3 regions of the Priestia sp. BR_2 genome follow, and region 2 is predicted to be linked to each of the others. Evidence: predicted binding sites of a transcription regulator. Region 2 holds the regulator's gene; each other region holds the start of a gene.
What was found. Region 2 encodes LexA, which represses DNA repair genes until DNA is damaged. Its sites were predicted from a motif close to CGAACATATGTTCG; they were not measured.

Region 1: a site for LexA is predicted at 2,568-2,581, ahead of addB (helicase-exonuclease AddAB subunit AddB). Genes of this name have one in related genera too.
Region 3: a site for LexA is predicted at 1,988-2,001, ahead of RB298_RS04820 (DNA polymerase IV). Genes of this name have one in related genera too.

The regions. Positions count from the first base shown of each region.
Region 1 is NZ_JAVFHM010000338.1:168,413-172,685, forward strand. Features, by position in the region: gene addB (helicase-exonuclease AddAB subunit AddB) at 1-2,382, opposite strand, end outside; gene RB298_RS29995 (class I SAM-dependent rRNA methyltransferase) at 2,688-4,061, opposite strand; gene RB298_RS30000 (Na/Pi cotransporter family protein) at 4,272-4,273, shown strand, end outside.
Region 2 is NZ_JAVFHM010000185.1:45,276-49,548, forward strand. Features, by position in the region: gene RB298_RS09580 (stalk domain-containing protein) at 1-600, shown strand, start outside; gene RB298_RS09585 (RNA polymerase sigma factor) at 733-1,278, shown strand; gene RB298_RS09590 (hypothetical protein) at 1,271-2,059, shown strand; gene lexA (transcriptional repressor LexA) at 2,150-2,776, opposite strand; gene RB298_RS09600 (LysM peptidoglycan-binding domain-containing protein) at 2,953-3,324, shown strand; gene RB298_RS09605 (DUF896 domain-containing protein) at 3,616-3,822, shown strand; gene RB298_RS09610 (hypothetical protein) at 3,981-4,273, shown strand, end outside.
Region 3 is NZ_JAVFHM010000128.1:40,271-44,543, forward strand. Features, by position in the region: gene RB298_RS04805 (hypothetical protein) at 1-16, shown strand, start outside; gene RB298_RS04810 (tubulin-like doman-containing protein) at 20-1,354, shown strand; gene RB298_RS04815 (PilZ domain-containing protein) at 1,485-1,838, shown strand; gene RB298_RS04820 (DNA polymerase IV) at 2,050-3,321, shown strand; gene RB298_RS04825 (YolD-like family protein) at 3,318-3,653, shown strand.

The sequences.
Region 1 (4,273 bases), on a different contig from region 2:
CAACTGTCTGCTGGTTTCCAGCTTGAGAGGCCGGGCTTCATTCCGGTAAGACAAGGAGGAGAGCATGGTCGTAAGGCGGGGCCGCAAACCCGGCTGCTCCGCATACCAGTTGTAAACATGCCACCACAAATCCGGGATCTCCTCCCCATTCCTCCAGTCGCGAAGCCGGCCCGCTAAATAAGCAAGCGTCTTGTCTGGACGGACCGCATAACCCTCCTGCTCAAGGGCCGATTGCCCGGCATGCGGCCTTGGAAACAAAGGCTCCTCTTCCAGCTGGAACATCAGCTTCAGATGCCGCACCACCTCGGATGGAAGTAACGGCTTGCCTTCATCATCCGCCGCAGGGTAGCTGACCCACAGCTGTTTGCTGGCCGAAGTCAGCGCATTGTAGATCAGAAACCGTTCATCCAGCAGTCTTCGGGATATGCTCGGGGCAAGCTCCAGCCCGCGGTCTTCAAGATGAGCCCGTTCCGGCTCCGTCAGGATGCCGTCATCCTGGAACTGGGCCGGGAGCACGCCGTCGTTAATGCCGAGAAGGAATGCATATTTCACCCCGCCCGTCCGCGTCCGGTCCATGCTGCCGATGAGCACCTGGTCCAGAGACGGAGGCACAAGAGCCATTTTCATTTCCGTAAGTCCCGTACCCAGCACGCCGGTAAACAATTCGGTGCTTAGCTTCTCCGCGCCCATCATCTCGACGATTTGGTCGAGCAGGCCGAGCACGGCACCCCATACCTGGCGATGTTCCCGGGCTTCCTCAGGACGCCCGGCATCCAGTGCGGCCCGGCTTAACAGCTCCAGCTTCTCGGGCACAGCGCACTCCTCCAGCAGCCGATAGACCGCGGTGCTCTGATCCATCGCGCTCGCAGCCTTTTTCATCCGCTTCTCGAACGCATGCAGCGGTTCCGTTATCACCTTCCTGGCGTACTCGATCGCCGCCATGCCGTCCTGATTGCGGATCTCGCTTTCCCCCTCTTCTAAAGAAAGGCTTGGAACTCCCTTCCAGGGACGGCCGTCCGTCCAGCGCGTGCCCTGGATTCCGGAGGCCAGCACATGGTTCTCCAGACGGTCCATGTCCTCACGGGTAAGCGAACCGTCCAGCGGCAGCAGCAGATCCGTCTTCACGCAGCGGAATACGTCCTCATAACGCCACTGGCGACCGATGACATCAAGCGCAGAGCGAATGAACTCGACCAGCGGATGGTGAAGCTCGCTCCGCTTCTGATCGAGAAAATAAGGAACGCCGTATTCCCTGAACAAAGGACCCATCAGATGCTCATAGTCCCCCATATTCCGGACAAAAACAGCCATTTCGCGGTATCTTGCCCCTTCCTCCTGTGCCAGCCGCAGCATTTCGCGCAGAGCTCCTTCGATTTCGGCCCGGCGATGGCTGGCAGCGTGTAAAAGCAGACCTTTCCTCCCGCGGTTTGGACTGCTCGCTGTGTCCGGGCCTTCATCCGGCTCCGCCCAGCGTCTCTTCCGATCATAACCGCGCTCAAGATGGGCAAGCATGGGAGATTCCTGAAACCGCGGCAGAACATCGGGATGAAGAATGCGGTGCTCCGCCTCCAGCCCGATCTCATCGATAATCCCTTTGAGCTTTATGTACGTCACCGCAGTAGGATGAAAGAGATCCAGCTCATGCGGAACCGTCCCGTTCCTGTAAGGCTTGTCCAGCGTCAGCGCGATCGTCACTCGCTTGGCGTGTGCGATGATCTCTCGCAGCACCCGGTACTCCTGCGGCGTAAAGCCGTGGAAGCCGTCGATCCAGATGTCGGCACGCTTGATATATTCCGATTCGGCCACACCCTCAGCCAATGAGGCCAGCGTGTCTTCCTCATCCATGTAAAACCGTGAAATTTCAAGCTCGAAATCGCGAAAGACCGTTACGATGTCCTCCAGCTTCCGCCGCAGCATCGGTGAATTCCCGGAGCCCGATACCATCTGTCCCAGCTGCTCCTCCACGCATGAGGCGTCAATGCAATAGCGCTTCATTTCCGTGTACAGCTCGCTCAGCTTGCCGACAAAGCCATGCTGCTCTCCCGAGGCGCCGAACATGTGGAGCTCTTCCTTGCGCCTCCGCAGAATTTTATACAGCAGCATCCGCTTGCCTTCCTCGCTGATCGCCACTTTAGCGGCTCCGCCGGTTTCCTGCATGACGCGGTAAGCCAGACGGCGGAAGCTTAGCACCTGCGCGCGCATCATGCCGCGAATGCCTCCCGCATTGACGAGCGCGTGCTCCGCTTCATAGGACCCTTGCTCCGGAACGATCAGGATCATCGGATCCCCCTTGGGATTATGCTCCAACCGTTCGATCATCTCTTGGCGGATCGACGTGCTCTTGCCGCTGCCCGACCTGCCGATAACAAATTGAACGCCCATGCTATGCCTCCTTTACATCTTGCCGAAAGAGACTCATTCACCTTCAAAACCAGCTGCTGATCCGGTGAAATCATGCCCTTTGAATCTAGTAGTTCAAGATCAAAAATGTATGTCAAATCTTGCGTGATGGTTCGACTCTATCAAAAAAGATGCTGATTACTAGTATAACATAAGTCCTGATTGGTGGAACATACGTTTGGATTTCATTCCCATTCCCAACGATTTCGGACATATGAAAAAGGACCCTGCCATCGTGGTTATCCACCATAGCAAGATCCTTTACATGAACCGCCAAACTGGGGTGTCTACAGTTTTGATTTGCTGCGCACTTCAAAGACGGCGAATTTCAAATAATGTCCCTCGTCGACCCCAAGAATTTGCGGATGGTCCTTGCCGGCCGCACGCCATTCCACCAATCTCAGAATTTTGCCGGCATCCTTCGCCGCATCCTGGATCGTCTCCAGGAACAAATCCGGCCGCATATGGTACGAGCAGCTTGCCGTAACCAGATATCCGCCCTCGTTGACCAGCTTCATGCCGTGGAGGTTGATGTCCTTGTACCCGCGGCAAGCCCCCTTGACGGCCGACCTGGTTTTGGCAAACGCCGGCGGGTCCAGAATGACCACGTCCCAGGATCGCCCCCCGCCCGCGGTCAACGGTTTCGAGGTATCCACTTTCTGATCCCCTTGGGCACGCAGCTCGCGCTCTTCCAAACCCTTTACCTGGCTGCGCAAATATTGGAAGGCGTCATCCACCACAAATTCCACGCGATCCTGGAATCCGTTCAATTCCGCGTTCTCTTTGGCACTTTCGATGGCATGCTCCGATATGTCGAGGCAGGTGACTTTCTTGGCGCCGTACTTGCATGCATGCAGCGTGAAGCTGCCCGTATGCGAAAAGCATTCCAACACCGTTGCGCCGTCCCAATACGGGAACGTAACTTCTTTTCCGCTTTTGTTCACCGGCAGGGTCTTCGTCTCACCTTCCCGCTCCACGGCCTGTAGCGTAATCCCGCTCCGGCTTCCCCAACCGGTCATTAATGGTTTGATGGATGCCCGGTTCTCCCGCTGATCAAAGAAATATCCGGTCTTCTGGCCCTCTTCGATATCCACTTTGATCTTCAAGCCGTTCTCCGTCACGACGACGTGGCGGGGACACTCCCCGTAAAGAGTTCCCTTGCGCTGTTCCAGCCCTTCCAGTTCCCGGATGGAAACGTCGCTGCGCTCGTAAATTCCTTTCGGCTGTACCACTTCGACAAGCGCCTCCACGATGTCCGCACGGCATCGGTCCATGCCCAGCGTCAGTAGCTGCACGACCAGCACGTCGGCAAAACGGTCCACGATCAGCCCCGGCAGGAAATCAGCCTCGCCGTATACCAGCCGGTAAGCATTCTCGCCTCCGATAAACCGCTCCCGGTGTTTCAGGCATTCCTGGAATCTGGCCGCGAAAAAAGCCTTGTCCATCGCCTCGACCGGTTCATACGAAACGGTGCGCACGGTGATTTGTGATAACGGATTGTAATACCCGGAGGCGAGAAAACGGCCTTGGTGATTGAACACCGATACGATATCGCCCGGCTCGGGCTCGCCCTCGACAGAAGCAATCTCGCTTTTATACACCCAGGGGTGCCCCTGCTCCAGTCTCTTTTTTCGACTGCGCTCCAAAATAACCGATGGCACTGTATTTCACTCCTTAAAGTTATCCCCTGGTTTATTGCAATTAGGCATGCATGTCCGCCAAGGGTCATATACGTAATTAAGAAAAACGTCGACCGACGTGCTTTCACAGTTACCCGACCGCGTGAAGAGATCGTTTTCTTGCGATGACCGATGACTTTCGGCTTTGCTGGAAACTGCGCTCCCACCTTATTTTACAAAAAGGAGAACATCAT
Region 2 (4,273 bases):
GAAAAAATAAGTGCAAATTTAAACTGGGGAATTAAATATGAGGTTAATGGTGAAGATTGGGTTCCAAAAGATCAATCAGGAAAAAGACTTGCAACAATTACATACAACAACTCAAATTATATCCCTGTAAAAGCGATCTCCGAGGCACTTGGCTCGGTCGTTGAATATGATAGCAAGAATCAAAAAATTATTATCGGAGAAAAACCAGATACAACAATTATAACCAAAGAAGGAATCAAAATTAATAGCACTTCCTTTACCACAAGTGATAAGCAGTACACCGAACATAATGGAAAAGATTACGGCTCAGGTATCGTAATGAGAGAAATTAATAATTCTGAAAAAACGATCATTCTTGAACCAAAAGGAAAATATAAAGTACTAGATCTTTCATTGTTACCGATTAATATCCGTAATGATATCTCAGTAACGATATATAATGGCAAGACAAAGATAAAAGAACTTATGCTGTCGCCTAAAGATATTGGACAGCATATCGTTATTGATATTGAAGATGCAAATCAAATTGAAGTAAATGTGAAATTTCAGAAAGATATAATAGGAGATGACACTATATTCCTGACAGGTACATATAAATAATTCTTTTACAGAATCAGTTCAGTCACGCACTAATATTAGTCCATAAAGAATCTTCCCTTACCTACGGGAGATTCTTTTTTATTTTACGAAAAAAGGAACCTTTGCTCGCTTCCATGACTCTAATTAGATGAGGTGAATCGGTTGGAGCTCGAATACTTAAAGCAGATGACGGTCATGGACAGCCAGACGCTGGATAAAATCATGAATGAATATGGAAACGATGTGTGGAATTATGCGTATTTTTTGACCAAACAGCATGCCTTGGCAGACGATATTGCACAAGAAGCCTTTATTAAGGCTTATTACGGCATACATACCTTTCGCGGTCAGGCGACGCTGAAAACGTGGCTGCTTACGATCACGCGACATACGGCGTTTCGGTACAAACAGGCTTTTTTCTTTCGGAAAGTCATCCTTAAAGACAAGCTTACCGCCAGTTCGTCAAGCCGGTCAGCAGAAGCGGAATATTGGGACGAGCAGTATACGGATGAAATATGGGCAATGATTATGACTTTGCCGAGCAAGCTTAGGGAAGTATTGGTCCTGGACCTATACTATGAAATGCCGATGCATGAGATTGCGAAGCTGCTTCATATTGCGATAGGCACTGTAAAATCCAGATTGCATCGGGCCAGGAAAAAAGTACAAAAACTAATGAAGGAGAAGAACGATGAGTGAGGATAAACCAGACTGGTACAACCGTGCTAAAAAAGCTCCTTTTTCAAATGAAAAGTTCACGTCCGAAATGAAAAAAAACGTGCATAGGTCCGTGATTTTCACCGACAGCAAACCTGAACGTCGAAAGTACTTACAAGTTGGATTGGCTGGCGGGTGCATGCTTCTGATTATTTTAATTGCCTTTCAATTGCCTTATGGCGGGGACGAACAACAGAAAGCAGGGACTATGCCCCCTACTAAGGAGGAGACAATCCGGGCACAAGGCGTAACGGATGAAGGACGGTTAAACGTTATTGCAGTTGGACAGGAAAAAATAACGACATTGGGTGCACCGAGCTGCTTCGGTATCGAAACGGATCGGTCGTTTACCGGAAACTACAGCGTGCAGTATAGCACTAACCAAGTTACAAATGAAGTCACTACGCTGGAGGGGCTTACATTTATTCAACCGACATCTGCTCCGGTTGATATGATTCGCCTGCCGTTTCAAGATGCCGATGTATTTATACTCGCACCGCAATATAGGGACTGTCATGGCATACAAATCTATTCGTTCGCCGTAGAGCATGAAACGGGTAATGCCGTGCAGCTTCGATTTCAGGATGAGTCCTTGGTATCCTACTTTTCGTATTATAGACCAGGTACGACTCCCGAGGTGAAGGAGAATAAGCTTGTTCTGCAGTCTACGGAGGGACCGGGAGGCGAAGGTTCGCCGGAATATAAACCTAAGCGGATGTATCGACTGGATCTTAAGCAAGGCGTAATGGTGTTGGCAAACTAGTCAGGATTATCTTCCATTGTCTATATACAAAAAGCGAAGAGGTTACCATCCAAATAAGGAAGGTAACCTCTTATTCATAATTCTACGGAATTAGTGTACGTCCCTGAAGAGACCGATCACTTTCCCGAGAATCGTAACATGGTTCAAGCGCAGCGGCTCATAGGTAGGATTCTCCGGCTGCAATCGTACATGATCCTTCTCCTTATAGAAGGTCTTCACGGTTGCTTCATCTTCTTCTGTCATTGCTACGACAATGTCACCATTGTCCGCGGTTTGCTGCTGGCGAACGATGACGTAGTCACCGCTGTGAATGCCGGCTTCAATCATACTGTCGCCGACTACGGACAACATGAACACCTTATCGTCGCCCACGTAATGCTGCGGGAGCGGGAAATAGTCTTCAATGTTCTCCATGGCCGTAATCGGCACGCCTGCTGTGACTTTCCCGACGACAGGCACTCTGGCAATGGTGTGCGTAAACAGATTCGCGCTCTCGGATTCTTCTTGGCCAAGCAGCTCGATCGCTCTTGGTTTCGTAGGGTCACGGCGGATCAGGCCTTTCTTCTCCAAACGGTCCAGATGACCATGGACCGTAGAACTGGAAGCTAGTCCGACAGCCTCGCCGATTTCCCGGACAGAAGGCGGGTAACCCTTGCTACGAACTTCGTTGCGGATAAACTCTAAGATCGCCAGCTGGCGGCTGGAAATTTTCGACATGCCGTATCAACCCCATTTAGTAACGTTTGGGAAAATTATAACATAGAACTACCGTTCGTACAAACATAAGTTCTAAAATAAAAATAGAACAAATGTTCTTTTGGGTATTGAATCAAACAAGTGTTCGTGTTAAGATGAATCCATAAGAGAACACTTGTTTGGGAGATGATGATTCCATGTTGAAATACAGTACATACCGCAGCATTTATGAGAACGTTCCGGTGGTAACAGAACAATCATCGAAGACTTTGGGCATTTACTTGAAATCGAAGATAGCTTCGATCCCTTTGAATAAACTGTTGTTCACCCTGCTAATTGTGGCCATCTTTTGGACAGGTGCATATTCCGTTTTTGCCGGTGGGACAGAGAAGCCGACTGGAGAGAAGCAGGTGATCGTTCAATATGGCGATAGCTTGTGGCGAATTGCTTCCCTTCACAAACCTGCGGATATGGATACACGCGTATATCTGGATAGCATACGAAGAATGAACGGATTGAAGGGTCCGGACATACAGGCTGGGGAAGTGCTGTCATTGCCGGTTTGGTGATTTGACGTTGCTTCTAACCAATTGGCATTCATACTCCATATAATCATCACATACTACTGGTTACTTCCTGTTTAATTACACATCATATTCTGCTTGTCAGATTGAATCATTTACGCGTAATAGCGCGTTTACAATAGATAACTATAGATTACCTCCCCATAGACGGTATTCGTTTATGCGCATCATATGTTCCTATTTGTTCTTAGAAGAGTTTGCAAGGGCTCAGTTGCCTTGACAAGCTCTTTTTCACATGTTTAAGTTATACATGATATCGAAATTGGAGGAGAAGTCATGGACATCGATACTTTGGTAGAACGCATCAATGTATTAGCAAGAAAGAAGAAGAATGAAGGGTTGACCGAGGAGGAGCTCAAAGAACGGGCCGAGCTTCGGGAAATATACCTTAACAATATTCGCAGTAACTTTAGACAACAGCTGGAATCGATTGAATGGGTTGATGAAAACGAACAAAAAGGCGGCCCGCGATTAAAGCACTAGTCGATAACCGTTCAAGGATATATATTCAGAGGATCCGCGAACAGATCGAAGGATAGCATAATAATACTTGGGGTACCGGTCATTCGGATAATCGATTACGGTTACCCCAAGTTTATATGGTTTATAAACATTTTGATTATGAGTTCAGGGGGAACCAAATGTCACGTTCATGGGAAAGAAAAGTCAGCAAAAATATGTCGCAACTTAACAAACAGCGCAAAAAGCAGGGATTGACCTCGTATCAAGGGTCTGCGATTAATGATAAGCATGACGTGTTTAAGGGACGTAAGTATGTACTTCCGTTAGTGCTTGTTGCATTGGCCGGTTTGTATGCGCTTCTCGGAACGGCAACTTCACAGGCAGCCGGCGGAAGCAATGATGTATTGAATTGGGTTGGCGTCAGCTTGTATATCCTGTTGGCGCTCATGATATTTCTCCGCAAGCCTTATTT
Region 3 (4,273 bases), on a different contig from region 2:
AGATGCGGAGGTATAAGATATGATAGCTAAAGTTGATAATTTATGGCCATTAGAAGGATTTGTAACCCAAAATAATGCTCAAGCAGGCATTAACGCTGGGTTCATAGGATTAGGACAGGGTGGCGGTAAGATCGTTGATGCATTAGCTAGTATTAAAAATCCAAAGAATGATCAGCAAGTATATCCATGCATAGCAATCAATTCTAATCTGGGTGACATGAAAAACCTGAAGAATATTGCTTCTCGGTTTAAATATCCTCTGGTTGGCTATGAGAAGGGTGTGGGGAAGGATCCACAAACTGGCCGCCAAGCCTTCTTAGAGAATGGTGAACGTATTTTTGATGCTATTGCTGAAGTAATGAATCAAGTAGATGTTATATTTGTCGTTGCTTCAATGGGGGGAGGGACCGGTACAGGTTCGATCAACGAGCTTACGGATGCCATTAGTAGATACCTTGGTAAGCCAGTTATTGCAATAACGACGCTGCCTCGTCCAAACGAAGTTGAAAGTCTGAATGCATATAACGCAATGGCAGAGCTTGTTCCTAAATTAGGAGAGATTGAAACAGATGATAATGGTCGGAGTTATAGATTGCTTGAATCACTAATAATCCTCGACAATGAAAAAATAGTGAATGATCACATCCAGGATCCTGAAGTCCAAGGGATAACCTGGGACTACTACAGTAACTATAAAGTAGCCAGCATCCTTCATGAATGGAGTGTATTGACTAGCCTGGAAAGTGACTATACTGTCGATGCAGCAGATTTATACAATCACATCTTATTGGCCGGTGGAGTTATCACTTTTGCTAAGAAGAAGATTGATCTGGATCAATTTAAAAATAAAGACGATCTGATCGCTGAGATCATCAGTACATATCGTGGTAAAAACGTATTGGCTAATGGGTTTGACTATGAGAATGATATGCGGAGCATGGCGCTCGTTGTTGTAATGCCACGCGAACGTGAATCAGAGCTGAACCAGGATACGTTGGAGATCATTCGTACTGAAATTAAGAAAGAACTGCCTCATATTAATTTTTATCCTGGATCGGCTACCTCTGGCAGTAAGCGACATGCCATCGTATATACAATGGCTAATATGGCTGGACTACCAGAAAGAGCAAAAAATCTACGCCAAGAAGCAGAGCAGCTTCAGCGTGAACGAGAAGCGAGAGAACGACAAGCTTCCGGATTTAATATGGGAGACAAGCTTGAATCACAGAACCGTATTGGAGGAAAGCGCGGACCAGTAGGTTCAAATCCATTCTCCAAACAAGTTGCTGCATCCTCTGAAGAAAGCTCAGCTAGGCCGGCAAACAACCCATTTAAGAATCCATTTAAAAAATAATACGTACCTTGTAGAAAAAGCAGATTTAATGATCTGCTTTTTCTTACATTGTGGTGTGAAATACTCCGTATTAAAAATACGGATAGGTTTGACGATATCTTAGGGTATACCGAGGGAGAGGAGAGTAACAATGACTCAATTAAATAGAAATAGAACAAACCTACAGTATCAACGGGAATTTTTCAGAGTTCCATATAGATCAGTGGTGTCCATATCTAAGGATGACGAGACGTATATTAATCATTCAATAATTGATTTGAGTGGGGGAGGAATTGCTTTTCTTGCCCATGATGAGCAGTTTGTTATCAAGGATCGTGTAAAAGGTATCCTCTATATAAACAGGCAGCCGATTACCTTTTACGCTAAGGTTGTGCGTGTTTCTGATGATGGTATCGTCTCAGCTAAATACATATTAATTAATGAACAACAAAGATGTAAAATAGTACAGGAATGTATGAGAGAACAGCTCAAGTATAGAAAATGATCGATGTACATTCGATGATGAAAGCATGATGTATAGTCTGAAACCAGCCGCCATAATAAATGGCGGTTTTTTTAATTACAGATGCGATATTTTAGGACCTTTTTTTGTACGCATAAGTTTAGATGATGGCTGAAATTTACATTGATAAAAGAACTAATGTTCGCATATAATACAAACGAATGTTCCTGTTGTGTTGAAGGAGGGGTATGGATTGAAGTCACGGCAGCGTGTTGTTATGTTGGTGGACTGCCAATCTTTTTACGCCAGTGTGGAAAAAGCCGAGCACCCGGAATATAAAAACCGTCCCTTGGTGGTTGCTGGTGATCCAGAAAGGCGCTCAGGCGTTGTTCTGGCTGCATGCCCTATAGCCAAATCCAAAGGTATTAAGACGGAGGATAGACTGGGTGAAGCTTATGCAAAGTGCCCTGAGCTTGTAGTGATACGGCCACGCATGCAAAGGTATATTGATGTGGCGATGCTCATCACAGACATTTACAAGCAGTATACAGACCTTGTCGAAACGTTCAGTATTGATGAACAGTTTTTGGATGTTACTGGGTCTATGCATCTCCATGCTAACGCTCCTGAGGAGCTGGCCCATCTGATCCAAACACATGTCATGGCTGCGACAGGGGTGTATATTCGCTTCGGGATAGCCGAGAACAAGATACTTGCAAAGACCGCTTGTGACAATTACGCCAAGAAAAATCCTTCCGGCATATACACTCTCACGAAAGAGATGCTACCTGAAACCCTATGGAAGCTTCCGGTTAGCGACATGTATATGGTGGGACGCCGGATGACACGCCACTTTAACGTAATGGGGTTGCCAACGATCGGAAGTATAGCTCAGACGTCTCTTGGAAAGCTCAAGCAGATGATGAGGCGCAAGTTTGGAAAAAACTCGGACATCCAGGCCGAGTTATACTGGCGGATCGCAAACGGCATCGATGACAGCCCCGTACGGCCGGGGACCCACCAGGTCGCCCCTAAATCCGTTGGTCACATGATGACCTTGCCGCGGGATTACAGCAAAATTGAGGAGATTAAGGTCGTGCTGTTAGAACTTACGGAGTTGGTCTGCCAACGCTGCAGGGCACTTGGTTTCATGGGTCATGTTGTATCGGTCGGTTGCATGGGGGCCGATTATGATCGCCCCACCGGATTCTCCAGGCAAATGAAGATGGAGGACCCATCCAACATTACCATGCAGGTATATCGTTGGGCCTGCAGGCTGCTGGAAGAGCATTGGGATGGACTACCGATCCGGCGCGTCGGAATTAGTTTGACCCAACTCGCTCCGGACAATGAATATCAGATGTCGCTGTTTGATACTGGTCGGGAGAGACAGATGGCACTCGAACGCACAACCGATGCGTTGAAAAAGAAATACGGGAATTCAATCGTGATTCGAGCTGTATCTATGACGGCAGCCGGTCAAGCACTTGATCGATCGGCTAAAATAGGAGGACATTATAAATGACAAAATTAGACGGCAACGGATTATGGGAGTCAAGCCGGATGATGCTTCCTGAACATAGAGAAACGATCATTCGCCGGCAGTTGGAAGAAGGCAGGAAAGATCGGCCAACGTTGGATCCGCAGGAGATAGAGTTGATTGAACAAGCTCTGGCCGAATCTTTCTATGAACACCGAACTCTTACCGTAAGGTTATTTGATGAATATGAAAATACGGAGCTAACGGGTATTGTGGTTTTAATCCATACTTTCAGACGAGAGATCAAATTATCTATAACAGAAGGTGACTGGCAATGGATTAAGGTCGATGAAATTACTTCAGTGAGCAGAAATTGAATAGAAACGCTTGTCGGCATAAAGCTGATAGGCGTTCTTTTTGTCTCTTTTTGCCTTACTTTGTCTCATTTTCACTCATATATTACAATGTACGATCTGATTAAAGAACCCTTGATTTATAAGGGCTCTTTTATATATGCGTCATTTTGTCTCTATTTGTCTCATGTTAATATGATTCATTTTGCGTCATTTTGCGTCATCTTATCTCTGTAATTATTCAGCATTATTTTGAGGCGTTTTTTTTCGAGAATGAAGGGACTGTCATGACCAGATTAAGGTCTTTAGCAACCTCAATATATCAGGGTATCGTCATTAATATAAAACAAAGTGGGTTTAGCTCTGATCCATTTTCAGTAGTACTGCAATTCGAAACATAAGAATCGTTTAAGGGAAAATACTTGAAATAGATAGAAGCCCTCAAATTCTAATGAAATTCCGCCGTTGCTTTTGATTTGAACAGCATAGCTTTGATTCTTACCATATTCTTATCTGCAGGTCCTTGCCTGGCAGGGGCTATTTAAACAGATCAAGCTAACTTGTTCTCGGAAATTTCGCTTTATCTCGTAACTCAGACCTCTTGGCTTTTGAGGGGGAGGCAGAACAGATCCGGAAGGCCTCTT